2 regions of the Streptomyces misionensis genome follow, and region 1 is predicted to be linked to the other one. Evidence: predicted binding sites of a transcription regulator. Region 1 holds the regulator's gene; the other holds the start of a gene.

Region 1 (8,372 bases):
GAACCTGGTCACGGCCCTCACCGGCCAGCTGATCGTGCCCCGGCTCGCCGACTGGTGCGCGGTGTGGCTGGAGGACGAGGCGTCGGCGCGCGGCGGGTCGTACGACGGTCCCGCCCGGGTCTGGCACGCCAGCGAGAACCGCATCGAGGAACTGCGGGGCGCGCTGGAGAAGGAGCCGCCGCGGACGGGGGACGCGGTGGGGTTCGGCCCCGAGCCGTACCCGTGGCCCGGCGCCTCGCTCGGCCCGCAGGGCGCCGACGGCACGGCGCTGGCGTACCGGCTGGTCGCGGGCGGGCGGCCGCTCGGCACGCTGGTCATCGGGCGGTGCGGGCTCGTGCGCTTCCCGGACGAGATCACCGGGCTGGTCGAGGACCTGGCCCGCCGGGTGGCGCTCGCCATCGGCGCGGCCCGGCAGTACGCCCGCCAGGCCACCATCAGCGCGGTGCTCCAGCGGGGCCTGCTGCCCGGCGCGGTCGCGGAGATCCCCGGGATGAGCAGCGCGCTGGTCTACGAGCCCTGCGACAAGAGCGGGCCCAGCGGCGACTTCTACGACCTGTTCCCGGCGGGCGACGGCCGCTGGTGCTTCGCCATCGGCGACGTGCAGGGCAAGGGCCCGGAGGCGGCGGTCGTCATCGGCCTCGCCCGGCCCTGGCTGCGGCTGCTGGCCCGCGAGGGCTACCGGGTGGCCGACGTGCTGGACCGCCTCAACCAGCTCCTCCTGGACGACGCCACCGAGGCCGCGGACGCCGCGGCCCGCGCGCTGGTGGCCGCCGACGGCCTGGCCGTGGTGCCCGGGGAGGGCCCGCAGACCCGCTTCCTGTCCCTGCTCTACGGCGAGCTGATCCCGTTCGACGGCGGAGTCCGCTGCACCCTGGCCTCCGCCGGGCACCCGCTCCCGCTGGTCCTCGGCCCCGACGGCGCCGTGCGCACCGCGGCCCGCCCGCAGACCCTGCTCGGCGTGGTCGAGGACGAGACCTACGTCAGCGAGACGCTGGACCTGCTGCCCGGCGACAGCCTGCTGTGCGTCACCGACGGGGTGACCGAGCGGCGCTGCGGCTCCCGCCAGTTCGACGACGCCGACGGCCTCGCCGACGCCCTGGCCTCCTGCGCCGGCCTCACCGCGGAGGAGATCGCGGAAAGGATCCGCCACCTGGTGCACACCTTCGGCGAGGCCCCGCCGGAGGACGACCTGGCGCTGCTGGTGCTCCAGGCGGGATGAGACGCCGGCCCAGGGAGCGCGGCGGTGCTGGACAATGGGTCGTATGCCTTCCGCACTCCCCGACGGTGAGCCCGTTCCCGACGACGGCGCGTTGCCCGCACACGCGCTCGCCGGGGCGGTGGAGCGTCCGCTCGGTTTCTATCTGCACGTGCCGTACTGCGCCACCCGCTGCGGCTACTGCGACTTCAACACCTACACCGCGACCGAGCTGCGCGGCACCGGCGGGGTGCTCGCCTCCCGCGACAACTACGCGGACACCCTCACCGACGAGATCCGGCTCGCCCGCAAGGTGCTCGGCGACGATCCGCGCCCGGTCCGCACGGTCTTCGTCGGCGGCGGCACGCCCACCCTGCTGGCCGCCGACGACCTCGTACGGATGCTGGCGGCGATCCGCGACGAGTTCGGACTGGCGCCGGACGCCGAGGTCACCACGGAGGCGAACCCCGAGTCCGTCGACCCGGCCTACCTCGCGACCCTCCGGGAGGGCGGCTTCAACCGGATCTCCTTCGGCATGCAGAGCGCGAAGCAGCACGTGCTGCGGGTCCTGGACCGCACCCACACCCCCGGGCGCCCCGAGGCGTGCGTCGCGGAGGCGCGGGCGGCGGGCTTCGACCACGTCAACCTGGACCTGATCTACGGCACCCCGGGCGAGAGCGACGACGACTGGCGGGCCTCCCTCCAGGCGGCGATCGGCGCCGGCCCCGACCACGTCAGCGCCTACGCGCTCATCGTGGAGGAGGGCACCCAGCTCGCCCGCCGGATCCGCCGGGGCGAGGTCCCGATGACCGACGACGACGTGCACGCCGACCGCTATCTGATCGCCGAGGAGACCCTCTCGGCCGCGGGCTTCGCCTGGTACGAGGTCTCCAACTGGGCCACCTCCGCGGCCGGCCGCTGCCTGCACAACGAGCTGTACTGGCGCGGCGCGGACTGGTGGGGCGCCGGGCCGGGCGCCCACTCGCACGTGGGCGGCGTCCGCTGGTGGAACGTCAAGCACCCCGGCGCCTACGCCGCCGCCCTGGCCGCGGGCCGCTCCCCGGGCGCCGGCCGGGAGGTGCTGACCGCCGAGGACCGCCGCGTCGAGCGCGTCCTGCTGGAGCTCCGGCTCCGCGAGGGCGCGCCGCTGGACCTGCTGAAGGAGGCGGGCCTCGCGGCCGCGCGCCGGGCCGTGGCGGACGGACTCCTCCAGGAGGGCCCCTACGCCGAGGGCCGCGCCGTGCTCACCCTGCGCGGCCGGCTGCTCGCGGACGCGGTGGTGCGGGACCTGGTGGACTGACCCGTCCGGGCCCGAAGCGGATCAGGCACCGCCGCCCGTGACGAAGTCGATCAGCTCCTCTACGCGTCCCAGCAGCTCCGGCTCCAGGTCCTTGTAGGAGCCGACCCGCTTGAGGATCGCCTGCCACACCGCGCCGGTGTTGTCCGACGGCCAGCCGAGGGCGCGGCACACGCCCGTCTTCCAGTCCTGGCCGCGGGGCACGGCGGGCCAGGCGGCGATGCCCAGGGAGGCGGGTTTCACCGCCTCCCAGATGTCGATGTAGGGGTGGCCCACGACCAGGGCGTGCTCACTGGTCACCGACTCGGCGATGCGCCATTCCTTGCTGCCGGGCACCAGGTGGTCCACCAGGACGCCGAGCCGGGCGTCCGGGCCGGGGGCGAAGTCGGCGACGATCGAGGGCAGGTGGTCCACGCCCTCCAGGTACTCCACGACCACGCCCTCGATGCGCAGGTCGTCGCCCCAGACCTTCTCGACCAGCTCGGCGTCGTGCCGCCCCTCGACGTAGATGCGGCCGGCGCGGGCCACGCGGGCGCGGGCGCCGGGCACCGCGACCGAACCGGATGCCGTGCGGGCGGGACGGGCCGGGGCGGCGGCGGGGCGCACGAGGGTCACCGGGCGGCCCTCCAGCAGGAAACCGCGGGGTTCCAGCGGGAAGACCCGGTGCTTGCCGAAGCGGTCCTCCAGCGTGACCGTGCCCGCCTCGCAGCCGATCACCGCGCCGCAGAACCCGGTGCCGGGCTCCTCCACGACCAGGCCCGGCTCCGCGGGCACCTCCGGCACCGGCTGGGACTTCTTCCAGGGCGGGGTGAGGTCGGGGGAGTACTGGCGCATTCGGATGACGATAGGAGAAGAGCGGGGCGGGCGCTCACGACACGCCGAAACGCGCGGCCAGGGCGTCCCGTTGGCGCCGCACGAAGGCCGCGTCCACCACCGCTCCGTGACCGGGCACGTACAGCGCGTCCTCGCCGCCCAGCGCCAGCAGCCGGTCCAGCGCGGCCGGCCAGCGGGACGGTACGGCGTCCGGGCCCGCCTGGGGCTCGCCGGACTCCTCGACCAGGTCGCCGCAGAACACCACCTCTCGCTCGCCCGGCACCAGGACCACCAGGTCGTGGGCGGTGTGGCCGGGGCCGACGTTGGCCAGCAGCACCTGGCGGCCCCCGCCGAGGTCCAGGGTGCGCTCCCCGGAGACCAGGTGCCGCGGCGGGACCAGCGCCAGCGCCGCCTCCTCCGCGTCCGCCGCCGGCAGCCCGTGGTGGACGGCGTCGTGGCGCAGCGCGTCGCGCTCGCCGGCGAGCACCGCCTCCGCGCCCACCGCCGCGTACACCGCCGCCCCCGCGAACGCGGCGGCGCCGAAGACGTGGTCGAAATGGGCGTGGGTCAGCGCGAGATGGGTCACACGGCCGCCCGCCAGTTCCTCCGCCGCCGCCCGCAGCCGCGCCCCCTCGCCCAGGCTCGACCCGGCGTCCACCATCAGCGCCGTGTCCGCGCCCAGGACCAGCCCCGCCGTGCAGTCCCAGCCCGGCAGGCGGCACCGTCCGACCCCCGTGGTCAGCCGCTCCCATCCCCGCTCTTCCCAAGTCACCGTCATACCGCGACGCTAGCCCCACGAGCGGTCACGGGGGCACCGACCTTGCCCGGTGCGTACCCCACGGCCGTACACTGGGCCGGGGAACGCTGGCACTCGCACGCGAAGAGTGCCAGGCGCCCGAACCGAGGGACACAAGGGGACGACGTGCTGGAGGTGCGCGCGAATGCTGAGTGAACGCAGGCTTCAGGTGTTGCGCGCCATCGTCCAGGACTACGTCGGCACCGAGGAGCCGGTCGGGTCGAAGGCCCTGACCGAGCGGCACAACCTCGGCGTCTCCCCGGCCACCGTGCGCAACGACATGGCGGCCCTGGAGGACGAGGGGTTCATCGCCCAGCCGCACACCAGCGCGGGGCGCATCCCCACCGACAAGGGCTACCGGCTGTTCGTCGACAAGCTCGCCGGCGTCAAGCCGATGACCGCGCCCGAGCGGCGCGCGATCCAGAACTTCCTGGACGGCGCCGTCGACCTCGACGACGTGGTGGCGCGCACGGTACGGCTGCTCGCGCAGCTGACCCGGCAGGTCGCCGTCGTGCAGTACCCCTCCCTGACCCGGTCCACCGTGCGGCACGTGGAACTGCTCGCGCTCGCCCCGGCGCGCGTGATGCTGGTGCTGATCACGGACACCGGCCGGGTCGAGCAGCGGATGGTGGACTGCCCGGCGCCGTTCGGCGAGGCGTCCCTGGCGGATCTGCGCGCGCGGTTGAACAGCCGGGTCGCGGGCCGCCGGTTCGCGGACGTGCCGACACTGGTCGAGGACCTGCCGGACGCCTTCGAACCCGAGGATCGGGGTACGGTCTCCACGGTGCTCTCCACTCTTCTGGAGACACTGGTCGAGGAGAACGAGGAGCGGCTGATGATCGGCGGCACCGCCAATCTCACCCGTTTCGGACACGACTTCCCCCTCACGATCCGGCCCGTCCTGGAGGCGCTGGAGGAGCAGGTCGTGCTCCTCAAGCTCCTCGGCGAGGCGAAGGATCCGGGCATGACCGTGCGCATCGGGCACGAGATCGCCCACGAAGGACTCAACTCAACCTCCGTGGTGTCGGTGGGCTACGGTTCGGGCGGCGAGGCGGTTGCCAAGCTCGGCGTGGTCGGACCGACCCGCATGGACTACCCGGGAACGATGGGAGCGGTACGCGCAGTGGCACGGTACGTCGGACAGATCCTGGCGGAGTCGTAAGTGGCCACGGACTACTACGCCGTTCTCGGCGTGCGCCGCGACGCGTCGCAGGATGAGATCAAGAAGGCGTTCCGCCGGCTCGCGCGCGAGCTGCACCCGGACGTCAACCCCGATCCGAAGACCCAGGAGCGGTTCAAGGAGATCAACGCCGCTTACGAGGTGCTGTCGGACCCGCAGAAGAAGCAGGTCTACGACCTCGGCGGAGATCCCCTCTCGCAGTCCGGCGGCGCCGGCGCGGGCGGCTTCGGGGCCGGTGGCTTCGGCAACTTCTCCGACATCATGGACGCGTTCTTCGGCACGGCGTCGCAGCGCGGGCCGCGCTCGCGCACCCGGCGCGGCCAGGACGCGATGATCCGGATCGAGGTGGAGCTGGACGAGGCGGCCTTCGGGACCACCAAGGAGATCCAGGTCGACACCGCGGTCGTCTGCAACACCTGCAACGGCGAGGGCGCGGCTCCGGGCACGTCCGCGCAGACGTGTGACATGTGCCGCGGCCGCGGCGAGGTCTCGCAGGTCACCCGGTCCTTCCTGGGCCAGGTCATGACCTCGCGGCCGTGCCCCCAGTGCCAGGGCTTCGGCACCGTGGTGCCGACCCCGTGCCCGGAGTGCGCCGGCGACGGCCGCGTCCGCTCGCGGCGCACGCTGACGGTGAAGATCCCGGCCGGTGTCGACAACGGCACGCGGATCCAGCTCGCGGGCGAGGGCGAGGTCGGCCCCGGCGGCGGTCCGGCCGGCGACCTGTACGTCGAGATCCACGAGCTGCCGCACAGCACCTTCCAGCGCCGCGGCGACGATCTGCACTGCACGGTGACGATCCCGATGACCGCGGCGGCCCTCGGCACCAAGGTGCCGCTGGAGACGCTGGACGGCCTGGAGGAGGTCGACATCCGGCCCGGCACCCAGTCCGGCCAGTCGATCCCGCTGCACAACCGGGGCGTCACGCATCTGCGCGGCGGCGGCCGGGGCGACCTGGTCGTCCACGTCGAGGTCCAGACGCCGACCAAGCTGGACCCCGAACAGGAGCGCCTGCTGCGCGAACTCTCCAAGCTGCGCGGCGAGGAACGCCCCCAGGGCCAGTTCCAACCGGGGCAGCAGGGTCTGTTCTCGCGGCTGAAGGACGCGTTCAACGGGCGCTGACGCCGCTGACCGGAGCCGTGGCCGGGGGTCCGGGGGTCGTCCCCCGGGCGGGCACAGCCAGCCCGGGCAGCAGGGTCTGTTCTCGCGGCTGAAGGACGCGTTCAACGGGCGCTGACCGAGCCGTGGCGGTGGACGTCCGCGGCGCGCTGACCGGGAGCGGAGTGGAATATGCCGATGCGGACTCCCGATTCGGACTTGTTCGGAGGACGTGACACCATGCGGTCATGTCCTCCGCACTGACCGATCTTCTCCCTCACCCGATCGTGCAGGCACCCATGGCGGGCGGCGTCTCCGTGCCGGAGCTCGCCGCCGCGGTGTCCGGGGCCGGTGGGCTCGGGTTCCTGGCCGCCGGGTACAAGACCGCCGACGGCATGTACCAGGAGATCAAGCGGCTGCGGGGACTCACCGACCGCCCCTTCGGCGTCAACGTGTTCATGCCGCAGCCGGAGCACGCGGAGAGCGGCGCGGTGGAGGTCTACGCCCATCAGCTCGCCGGCGAGGCCGCCTGGTACGAGACCGAGCTGGGCGATCCGGACGGCGGCCGCGACGACGGCTACGACGCCAAGCTCGCCGTGCTCCTGGACGACCCGGTACCCGCGGTCTCCTTCCACTTCGGTGTGCCGAGCCCCGAGGCGCTGGAGCGGCTGCGGCGGGCCGGCACGGTCACGCTGGTCACCGCCACCACCGCCGAGGAGGCCCTCGCGGTGGAGCGGGCCGGAGCGGACGCGGTGATCGCCCAGGGCGTGGAGGCCGGCGGCCACCAGGGCACCCACCGGGACATCGCGGAGAACGACGGCACCGGCATCGGACTGCTGTCGCTGGTCGCCCAGATCCGCGAGGCCGTGGGCATCCCGGTCGTCGCCGCGGGCGGCATCATGCGCGGCAGCCAGATCGCCGCCGTCCTCGCGGCGGGCGCGAGCGCGGCCCAGCTGGGCACCGCCTTCCTCGCCACCCCCGAGTCCGGCGCCCCCGCCGTGCACAAGGAGGCGCTGACCAACCCGCTGTTCGCGCGCACCGAGCTGACCCGCGCGTTCTCCGGGCGCCCGGCACGCGGACTGGTCAACCGCTTCCTGCGCGAGCACGGCCCGTACGCGCCCGCCGCCTACCCCGAGGTCCACCACCTCACCTCCCCGCTGCGCAAGGCCGCCGCCAGGGCCGGGGACGCGCAGGGCATGGCGCTGTGGGCGGGCCAGGGCCACCGGCTGGCCCGGGACCTGCCCGCCGGACGGCTGGTCGAGGTGCTCGCGGACGAACTCGCCGAGGCCCGCGCCGCGTTGGCGAAGGACGGTGCCCGGTGACCGCCCCCGTCTTCGTCGTCCCCGACTTCGACGCGGACGGCGGCCGGTACGTGCTGGACGGTCCCGAGGGCCGGCACGCGGTCTCCGTGAAGCGGCTCCAGCCCGGCGAGGAGGTCGTGCTCACCGACGGCGCCGGGCGCTACGCGGTGTGCGAGGTGATCGGCAGCGAGGGCAAGGACCGGCTGGTCGTCCACATGAGCGGGATCGGCGAGGAGGCCGCGCCGAACCCCCGGATCACCGTCGTCCAGGCCCTGCCCAAGGGCGACCGGGGCGAGCTGGCCGTCGAGACGATGACCGAGGTCGGCGTCGACGCGATCGTGCCGTGGCAGGCCGCCCGGTGCATCACGCAGTGGAAGGGCGACCGGGGCCTCAAGGCGCTCGGCAAGTGGCGGGCCACCGCCCGCGAGGCCGGCAAGCAGTCCCGGCGGGTGCGCTTCCCCGAGGTCGCGGACGCGGCGACGACCAAGCAGGTGGCCGCGCTGCTCGCCGACGCGGACTTCGCCGGGGTGCTGCACTCCGACTTCGAGCACGTCAGCGAGCCGCTGGCCACGGCCGAGCTGCCCGCGCGGGGCGAGATCGTACTGGTCGTCGGCCCCGAAGGGGGCGTCTCCCGCGACGAGTTGGCGCTGTTCGAGGAGGCGGGCGCGAAGGCGTACGTGCTGGGCCCCAGCGTG
Region 2 (8,372 bases), 880 kb from region 1:
TCCGCCCGCCCGGCCAGCGCCCGCGCCAGCTCCCCGGCCCCGCATCCCACGTCGAGGGCCCGCCCGAAGCGGCGCGGCAGCCGCCTCAGCAGCCAGGGGTGGAAGTGCGCGTTGTGATCCCAGGGGTAGGTGTCGTTGACCCGCCCCAGCACGTCGACCAGTCGCCTGCTCAAAGTCACCACGCCCCAGTCCACCACGGCGGGCCCCCGTCCTGGACACTGGGAGGACCCACGGAAGCCGCCTATCGACCGGGAACCGCCATGAACCACGCCCAGCTGGCCGCCCTCGGCCGGGCCCTTCGGGTGCTCGGGGAGCACGGAGAGGCGCTGGCCGCCGACACCCCCGACGGGCGGCTCCAGGAGATCAGGGCGGATCTGCGCAGGGCGCTGGATCTGCTGGAGGAGAGCGCCGGCACCAACGCGCCGGCCACCCGGTGCGCCGAGCACCCGCAGGGGCCGGTGGACGAGAGCGCGCCCGATCTGTGCCTGCTGTGCGAGACCCGGCGCCGGGCGGCCCGCCGCTCGGAGTTCCAGGGACGGCCGGGCCCGGCGCAGCCGGCGGCCTCGGCGCCCTCGCGGTACGGCGTCCGGGAGGACCGCCCGCAGCCCCAGCAGCGGTGGCTGCCGGAGCTGTGGAACGGGCAGGAGTGGCAGCTGTGCGGCACCCCCCGGCGGGACCGGCGGGAGGCCGAGGCGTATCTCGCCGCCCAGCGGCGCGGCGCGCGGCCCGCCATGGCCTACCGGCTGGTGCACGAGTTCACCGACTACGAGGTGCTGCGTGTGTGGGGGACGCCGGTGCGCGTCGACATCGAGCCGATGAACAACCTGTAGCGCCCCCGCCCGGACCGCCCCCGGCCGGGGGGCATCCGCGGCCGGGGCGTCCTTCGTCGAGGGCTTCCTCGGTTGAGGGCTTCCTCAGCTGAGCGTCTTCAGCGACGCCGCGTCGTACGGCCGCAGCTCGTCGAAGCGACCGGCGAGCACCTTGGCCGCCCACTGCGGGTCCTGGAGCAGCGCGCGGCCGACCGCGACCATGTCGAACTCGTCGGCCTCCAGCCGGTCGAGGAGGTTGTCGATGGCCTTGACCGGGGAGCCCTCGCCGCGGAAGGCGCCGGTGAAGTCGCCGTCGAGGCCGACCGAGCCGACGGTGATGGTCTGCTTGCCGGTGAGCTTCTTGGTCCAGCCCGCGAGGTTGAGGTCGGAGCCGTCGAACTCGGGGAGCCAGTAGCGGCGGGTGGAGGCGTGGAAGACGTCGACGCCGGCCGCGGCGAGCGGGGTCAGGACGGCCTCCAGCTCCTCCGGGGTCTCGGCCAGGCGGGCGTCGTAGTTGTCGGACTTCCACTGCGAGTAGCGGAAGATCACCGGGAACTCCGGGGAGACCGCCTCGCGCACGGCGGACACGATCTCCGCCGCGAACCTGGTGCGGGCGACCGGGTCGCCGCCGTACGCGTCGGTGCGGCGGTTGGTGCGCTCCCACAGGAACTGGTCGATGAGGTAGCCGTGGGCGCCGTGCAGCTCGACGCCGTCGAAGCCGATGCGCTCGGCGGCCGCGGCGGCCTCGGCGAACGCGCCGATGACGTCGTCGAGGTCCTGCCGGGTCATCGCCTTGCCCTGGCCCTCGGTGCCGTCCAGGCGGATGCCGGAGGGGCCGATGGCGGGCGCGTCGGCGAACGGCGGCTCGCCCTGCTTGCGCACCATGCCGATGTGCCACAGCTGCGGGACGATGGTGCCGCCCGCGGCGTGCACGTCCTCGGCGACCTTCGCCCAGCCCGCGAGCTCCTGCTCGCCGGAGAACCGCGGGATCCGGTCGCTCTGCCCGGCCGACTCGTGGCCCACGTAGGTGCCCTCGGTGACGATCAGGCCGACGCCGGCGGCGGCGCGGCGCGCGTAGTACGAGCGCACGTCCTCGCCGGGGACGCCACCGGGGGAGAACATCCGGGTCATCGGCGCCATCGCGATCCGGTTGGGGACGGTGAGGCCGTTGAGGGTGACGGGGCGGGAGAGGATCTGGGCCGCGCGGGAGGCGGCGGACGTGTCGACGGTCACGTGGGGGACTCCTAGAGCTTCTGACCAACCGGTATGTGAACGTGCATTGTTGTAGACCCTTAAGTAAGCGGTCGCGCGACGGCCCGCATTCCCCCGTCGGCGGGCGCATGTTGTGAGCCCGGACACGCCCGAGGGCGGCACCCCCTGTCGTCCGACAGGAAGTGCCGCCCTCGGCAGGAAGCCCGATCGGCGAAGGCCGATCAGAAGTCCATGTCACCGCCCGGCATGCCGCCCGGAGCGGCCGCGGCGGCCTTCTCCGGCTTGTCGGCGATGACGGCCTCGGTGGTGAGGAACAGCGCGGCGATGGAGGCGGCGTTCTGCAGCGCGGAACGGGTCACCTTCGCCGGGTCGATGATGCCCTCGGCGACCAGGTCGACGTACTCGCCGGTCGCGGCGTTCAGGCCGTGGCCCGGGGTCAGGTTGCGCACCTTCTCCACCACGACACCGCCCTCGAGGCCGGCGTTGACGGCGATCTGCTTCAGCGGGGCCTCCAGGGCGATGCGCACGGCGTTGGCGCCGGTCGCCTCGTCACCCTCCAGCTCCAGCTTCTCGAAGACCTGGGAGGCCTGGAGCAGGGCCACGCCACCACCGGCGACGATGCCCTCCTCGACGGCCGCCTTGGCGTTGCGCACGGCGTCCTCGATGCGGTGCTTGCGCTCCTTGAGCTCCACCTCGGTGGCGGCACCGGCCTTGATGACCGCGACGCCGCCCGCGAGCTTGGCCAGGCGCTCCTGGAGCTTCTCGCGGTCGTAGTCGGAGTCGCTGTTCTCGATCTCGGCGCGGATCTGGTTGACGCGGCCGTTGACCTGCTCGGAGGAGCCGGCACCGTCGACGATGGTGGTCTCGTCCTTGGTGATGACGACCTTGCGGGCGCGGCCCAGGAGGTCCAGGGTCGCGTTCTCCAGCTTGAGGCCGACCTCCTCGGAGATGACCTCGCCGCCCGTGAGGATGGCGATGTCGCCGAGCATGGCCTTGCGGCGGTCGCCGAAGCCCGGGGCCTTGACGGCGACGGACTTGAAGGTGCCGCGGATCTTGTTGACGACCAGGGTCGACAGGGCCTCGCCCTCGACGTCCTCGGCGATGATCAGCAGCGGCTTGCCCGACTGCATGACCTTCTCCAGGAGCGGGAGCAGGTCCTTGACGGAGCCGATCTTGGAGTTCGCGATGAGGATGTACGGGTCCTCGAGCGACGCCTCCATGCGCTCCATGTCGGTCGCGAAGTAGGCGGAGATGTAGCCCTTGTCGAAGCGCATGCCCTCGGTGAGCTCCAGCTCCAGACCGAAGGTGTTGCTCTCCTCGACGGTGATGACGCCTTCCTTGCCGACCTTGTCCATGGCCTCGGCGATCAGCTCGCCGATCTGGGTGTCGGCGGCGGAGATGGACGCGGTGGAGGCGATCTGCTCCTTGGTCTCGACGTCCTTCGCCTGCTCCAGGAGGGCGGCGGAGACGGCCTCGACGGCCTTCTCGATACCGCGCTTCAGAGCCATCGGGTTGGCGCCGGCGGCGACGTTGCGCAGGCCTTCCTTGACCAGGGCCTGGGCGAGCACGGTCGCGGTGGTCGTACCGTCACCGGCGACGTCGTCCGTCTTCTTGGCGACTTCCTTGACCAGCTCGGCGCCGATCTTCTCGTACGGGTCCTCGAGCTCGATCTCCTTGGCGATGGAGACACCATCGTTGGTGATCGTGGGGGCGCCCCACTTCTTCTCGAGGACGACGTTGCGACCCTTGGGGCCGAGCGTCACCTTGACGGCGTCCGCGAGCTGGTTCATGCCGCGCTCGAGGCCGCGCCGCGCCTCCTCGTCGAACGCGATGATCTTGGCCATGTGAAGTGGTCCCTCCAGGACTGGGGGTGATTCCTTCGGACCGCGCCCGCGCCCGCGACGGACGGCTCGCCGGCCTGCGGTTCCTTGCCCCACCTGGCCTGCGGGCCTCACCGACCCGGTCCTTCTTTGTCACTCTCACCTTCAGAGTGCTAACGCAATGATTAGCACTCGGCATGCCCGAGTGCAAGGTGCGCCCGCGTAGCGGGCTCGTCGAGGGGTGGCGGTCGGGTGACGGGCGGGCGCAGGCGCCTGCGCGGGTACGGGCCCGCCGTCAGCCCCGGGCGAACGCACCGGCCGGACATGCCGCAGGGCCCGCACCTCGTGCGAGGTGCGGGCCCTGCGGTCGAGAAACGTTCAGGCGGTGACGCGAACCATGTCGGCCTGCGGACCCTTCTGGCCCTGCGAGATCTCGAACTCGACCCGCTGGCCCTCCTCCAGGGTGCGGTAGCCGTCCATCTGAATGGCGCTGTAGTGGACGAAGACGTCCGCACCACCGTCGACCGCGATGAAGCCGTACCCCTTCTCCGCGTTGAACCACTTGACGGTGCCCTGAGCCATGCCTAACTCCCCTATTACTGGCCCTTGCACAGATCCACACTTCGCGGACCCGGGTCAGACCTCACCCCCCAATCGGTCGGGGGCGTGCGCCGGAACGCGTCGACCGCGGCTGAATGTATCTGTCCAACTGCCGTCTGCAACAGGTCAATTGGACGAGAATTCTGGACGCGACCGATCCGGAATGTGGGGAGAATTCACCAGAGTTCAGGGCAAGTCGGGCCCCTGAAAACAACACAAAAGCCGCGGAAAACCCGTGCACTTTGGCTACTTCTTATCGGGCTCGCGGTGAGGAATCGAGGGCTTCCCCTCGGTGATCCGGGGCGTGTTCCCCAACTGTACCGCGCTCAATCACACAGAATTGCCCCCTCCGCTTCTCTCACGGAGAGGGCAATCCGATGAACCTTCCGTAACCGTCCTTACCGAAGGTAATGATCGGTCATTCGGTCAGCAGCCGCCGGCGACCGCCGGGATGATCGAGATGCCCGCGCCGTCCGGGGTGACGGTCTGCAGGCCCTGCTCGAAGCGGACGTCGTCGTCGTTGACGTAGACGTTCACGAACCGGCGCAGCTTGCCCTGGTCGTCCAGGACGCGGGCGGCGATCCCGGTGTGGTTCTTCTCCAGGTCCTCGATGACCTCGGCGAGGGTGGCGCCCTCGGCGGCGACCTCGGCCCGGCCGCCGGTGTAGGTGCGCAGGATGGTGGGGATGCGAACGGTCACGCTCATGCGAGGCCAGCCTCTCGGAAGGAGTCCAGGGTCGGGCGGATGGTGGCGGTCAGGCCGGTGCCGGCCACCGCGTCGAGGGTCTTCAGACCGTCGCCGGTGTTGAGGACGACGGTGGTCTTCGCCGGGTCGAGGATCCCGCTGTCGATCAACTTCTTCGTCACGCCGACGGTCACGCCGCCCGCGGTCTCGGCGAAGATGCCCTCGGTCCGGGCCAGCAGCTTGATCGCGGCGACGACCTGCTCGTCCGTGACGTCCTCCACGGCGCCGCCGGTGCGCCGGGCGATGTCCAGGACGTAGGGCCCGTCGGCCGGGTTGCCGATGGCGAGCGACTTGGCGATGGTGTCCGGCTTCTGCGGCCGCACCACGTCGTGGCCCGCCTTGAAGGCGGTCGACACCGGCGAGCAGCCCTCGGCCTGGGCGCCGAAGATCTTGTACGGCCGGTCCTCCACGAGCCCCAGCCTGATCAGCTCCTGGAGCCCCTTGTCGATCTTGGTGAGCTGGGAGCCGGAGGCGATCGGGACCACGATCTGGTCGGGCAGCCGCCAGCCGAGCTGCTCGCAGATCTCGTACGCCAGGGTCTTGGAGCCCTCCGCGTAGTAGGGGCGCAGATTGACGTTGACGAAGCCCCAGCCCTCGCCGGCCGGGTCGCCGATCAGCTCGGAGCAGAAGCGGTTCACGTCGTCGTAGTTGCCCTCGATGCCGACCAGCTCGCCGCCGTAGACCGCGGCCATGACGACCTTGCCCTGCTCCAGGTCGTGCGGGATGAACACGCAGGAGCGCAGGCCGGCGCGGGCGGCGGCGGCGCCGACGGCGCCGGCCAGGTTGCCGGTGGAGGAGCAGGACAGGGTGGTGAAGCCGAAGGCGCGCGCGGCCTCCAGTGCCTGGGCGACCACCCGGTCCTTGAAGGAGTGGGTCGGGTTGCCGGAGTCGTCCTTGACGTACAGGCCGCCGGTGACGCCGAGTTCGCGGGCGAGGTTGTCGGCCTTGACGAGCTTGGTCCAGCCGGGGTTGATGTTCGGCTTGTCGGCCACGTCCGCCGGGACGGGCAGCAGCGGGGCGTAGCGCCAGATGTTGGCGGGGCCGCTTTCGATGCGCGCCCGCAGTTCCTCGGTGTCGTAGCCGGAGAAGTCGTAGGCGATCTCCAGCGGCCCGAAACACTCCTCGCAGGCGAAGACCGGGCCGAGCGGGACACGGTGGCCGCATTCCCGACAGCTCAGGGCGGCGGCGGGGCCGAGGTCGACGGTGGAACTGCCGGTGGAGGCAACTGTCTGCACAGCCATGGGAGGCGAGGCCCTTTCTCCTCATCTTCCTCGCGACGCATCTCGCCGCGAGACGGATTTGGCACCTTCCCTAGCCGGGAGCCTCGCTGTTCGAAGAACGAGACCGGCTGGAGGGTTGCCGGGGCTTCATCGGGCCGTGTCCCTCTGCCCCTCTGGATGAGCGGTATTCGGTTGTGTATGCGGTTGTCGGCGCGCGTGGACCCCCGACATGCGATGGTCATCGGCGTTGTTCAAGACTGTAACCGAAGGCCTGGACAGTTGAGATAGTCGTCCGTACCGCGAGACAACCGTGAGGAGCCCGGGACCGTGCTGGAAGAAGTCGAGCGCTGGCTGAGCGACCGCTCCTGGTCCGTGCACGATCGGCCGATGCACCAGCTCCTGGCGGCCAAGCAGCGCACCGGCCAGGCGGTCAGCGTGGTCCTGCCCGCGCTCAACGAGGAGGAGACCGTCGGCGAGATCGTCGCCGTGATCCGGCGCGAGCTGGTGGAGCGGGTCCCGCTGGTCGACGAGGTGCTGGTGATCGACTCCGGGTCCACCGACCGCACCTCCGAGGTGGCGGCCGCGGCGGGCGCGCGGGTGGTGCACCGCGACGCGATCCTGCCCCGGATACCCGCCGTACCGGGCAAGGGCGAGGTGCTGTGGCGCTCGCTGCTCGTCGCCGGCGGGGACGTCGTCTGCTTCGTCGACGCGGACCTGCGGGAGTTCTCGGCCGACTTCGTCACCGGGATCGTCGGCCCGCTGCTCACCGAACCGGACGTGCAGCTGGTCAAGGCGATGTACGACCGGCCGCTCGCCGGGTCGGCGGGGCAGGGCGGCCGGGTCACCGAGCTGATGGCGCGCCCGCTGCTGAACATGCACTGGCCGCAGCTGGCCGGGTTCGTGCAACCGCTGGGCGGGGAGTACGCGGCCCGGCGCTCGCTGCTGGAGCGGCTGCCGTTCCCGGTGGGGTACGGGGTGGAGCTGGGCATGCTGGTGGACGCGCTGCACCTGGTGGGCCTGGACGCGCTGGCCCAGGTGGACGTGGGGGTGCGCAAGCACCGGCACCAGGACGGGCAGGCGCTCGGCCGGATGGCGGCGGCCATCTACCGCACCGCCCAGCTGCGGCTGGCCCGGGGCCATCTGGTGCGGCCCTCGCTCACCCAGTTCGAGCGGGGGGTGGCGGGCTTCGAGCCGCGCACCTACTCGGTGGACACCGAGGAGCGCCCGCCGATGACCGAGATCGCCGAGTACGCCCACCGCCGGGTGGCGTGAAACCGGAGGTACGGCTGTTCAGGGCCGCTTTCGGGGACGGTCCGTACGTTTGAGTGTTTCCGGGCCGGGCTAGGTTGAGGACCATGGCTTCCACGCACGGTGCTGAGGTGCTGGTCGCGTCCAATCGCGGCCCGGTTTCGTACACGGTCGGCGAGGACGGGGCGCTGCGTCCCAGGCGGGGCGGCGGCGGTCTGGTCTCGGGCCTTTCGGCCATCGGGCCGGAGGCGAACGCGGTGTGGGTGTGCGCCGCGCTGGGCGACGGCGACCGGGCGGCCGCCCGGCGCGCGGACGGCGGGCTGCTGCCGGTCGCGGACACCGGCGGGCAGCGGGTGCGGATGCTGGACATCGACGCGGAGGTCTTCGCCGACGCGTACAACGGCATCGCCAACTCGGTGCTCTGGTTCGTGCACCACATGCTCTACCAGACGCCGCTGGAGCCCGTCTTCGACGCCGGGTTCCGGCGGCAGTGGGCGGCGTACGAGGCCTACAACCGGGCGTTCGCCGAGGCGCTGGCCCAGGAGGCGGCCGAGGGTGCGGCGGTGCTGATCCAGGACTACCACCTGGCGCTCGCCCCGCGGATGCTCCGCCGGCTCCGCCCCGACCTGCGCATCGGCCACTTCTCGCACACGCCGTGGGCCCCGGCGGAGTACTTCCGGCTGCTGCCGGACGACATCGCGGCCGAGCTGCTGACCGGC

Evidence for each region. Region 1 encodes HrcA, which represses chaperone genes, less so after heat shock. Its sites were predicted from a motif close to TTNGCACTCNGNNNNNCNGAGTGCNAA; they were not measured.
Region 2: a site for HrcA is predicted at 4,027-4,053, ahead of groL (chaperonin GroEL). Genes of this name have one in related genera too.

What each region holds. Positions count from the first base shown of each region.
Region 1 is NZ_FNTD01000004.1:2,822,894-2,831,265, reverse strand. Features, by position in the region: gene BLW85_RS14555 (SpoIIE family protein phosphatase) at 1-1,219, shown strand, start outside; gene hemW (radical SAM family heme chaperone HemW) at 1,263-2,495, shown strand; gene BLW85_RS14545 (DUF3097 domain-containing protein) at 2,517-3,326, opposite strand; gene BLW85_RS14540 (MBL fold metallo-hydrolase) at 3,361-4,083, opposite strand; gene hrcA (heat-inducible transcriptional repressor HrcA) at 4,247-5,263, shown strand; gene dnaJ (molecular chaperone DnaJ) at 5,264-6,400, shown strand; gene BLW85_RS14525 (nitronate monooxygenase) at 6,625-7,698, shown strand; gene BLW85_RS14520 (16S rRNA (uracil(1498)-N(3))-methyltransferase) at 7,695-8,372, shown strand, end outside.
Region 2 is NZ_FNTD01000004.1:3,698,578-3,706,949, forward strand. Features, by position in the region: gene BLW85_RS18340 (class I SAM-dependent methyltransferase) at 1-197, opposite strand, end outside; gene BLW85_RS18345 (hypothetical protein) at 261-830, shown strand; gene BLW85_RS18350 (NADH:flavin oxidoreductase) at 915-2,042, opposite strand; gene groL (chaperonin GroEL) at 2,243-3,865, opposite strand; gene BLW85_RS18360 (cold-shock protein) at 4,220-4,423, opposite strand; gene BLW85_RS18365 (MoaD/ThiS family protein) at 4,868-5,146, opposite strand; gene thrC (threonine synthase) at 5,143-6,426, opposite strand; SAM riboswitch class I at 6,445-6,589, opposite strand; gene BLW85_RS18375 (glucosyl-3-phosphoglycerate synthase) at 6,733-7,677, shown strand; gene BLW85_RS18380 (alpha,alpha-trehalose-phosphate synthase (UDP-forming)) at 7,761-8,372, shown strand, end outside.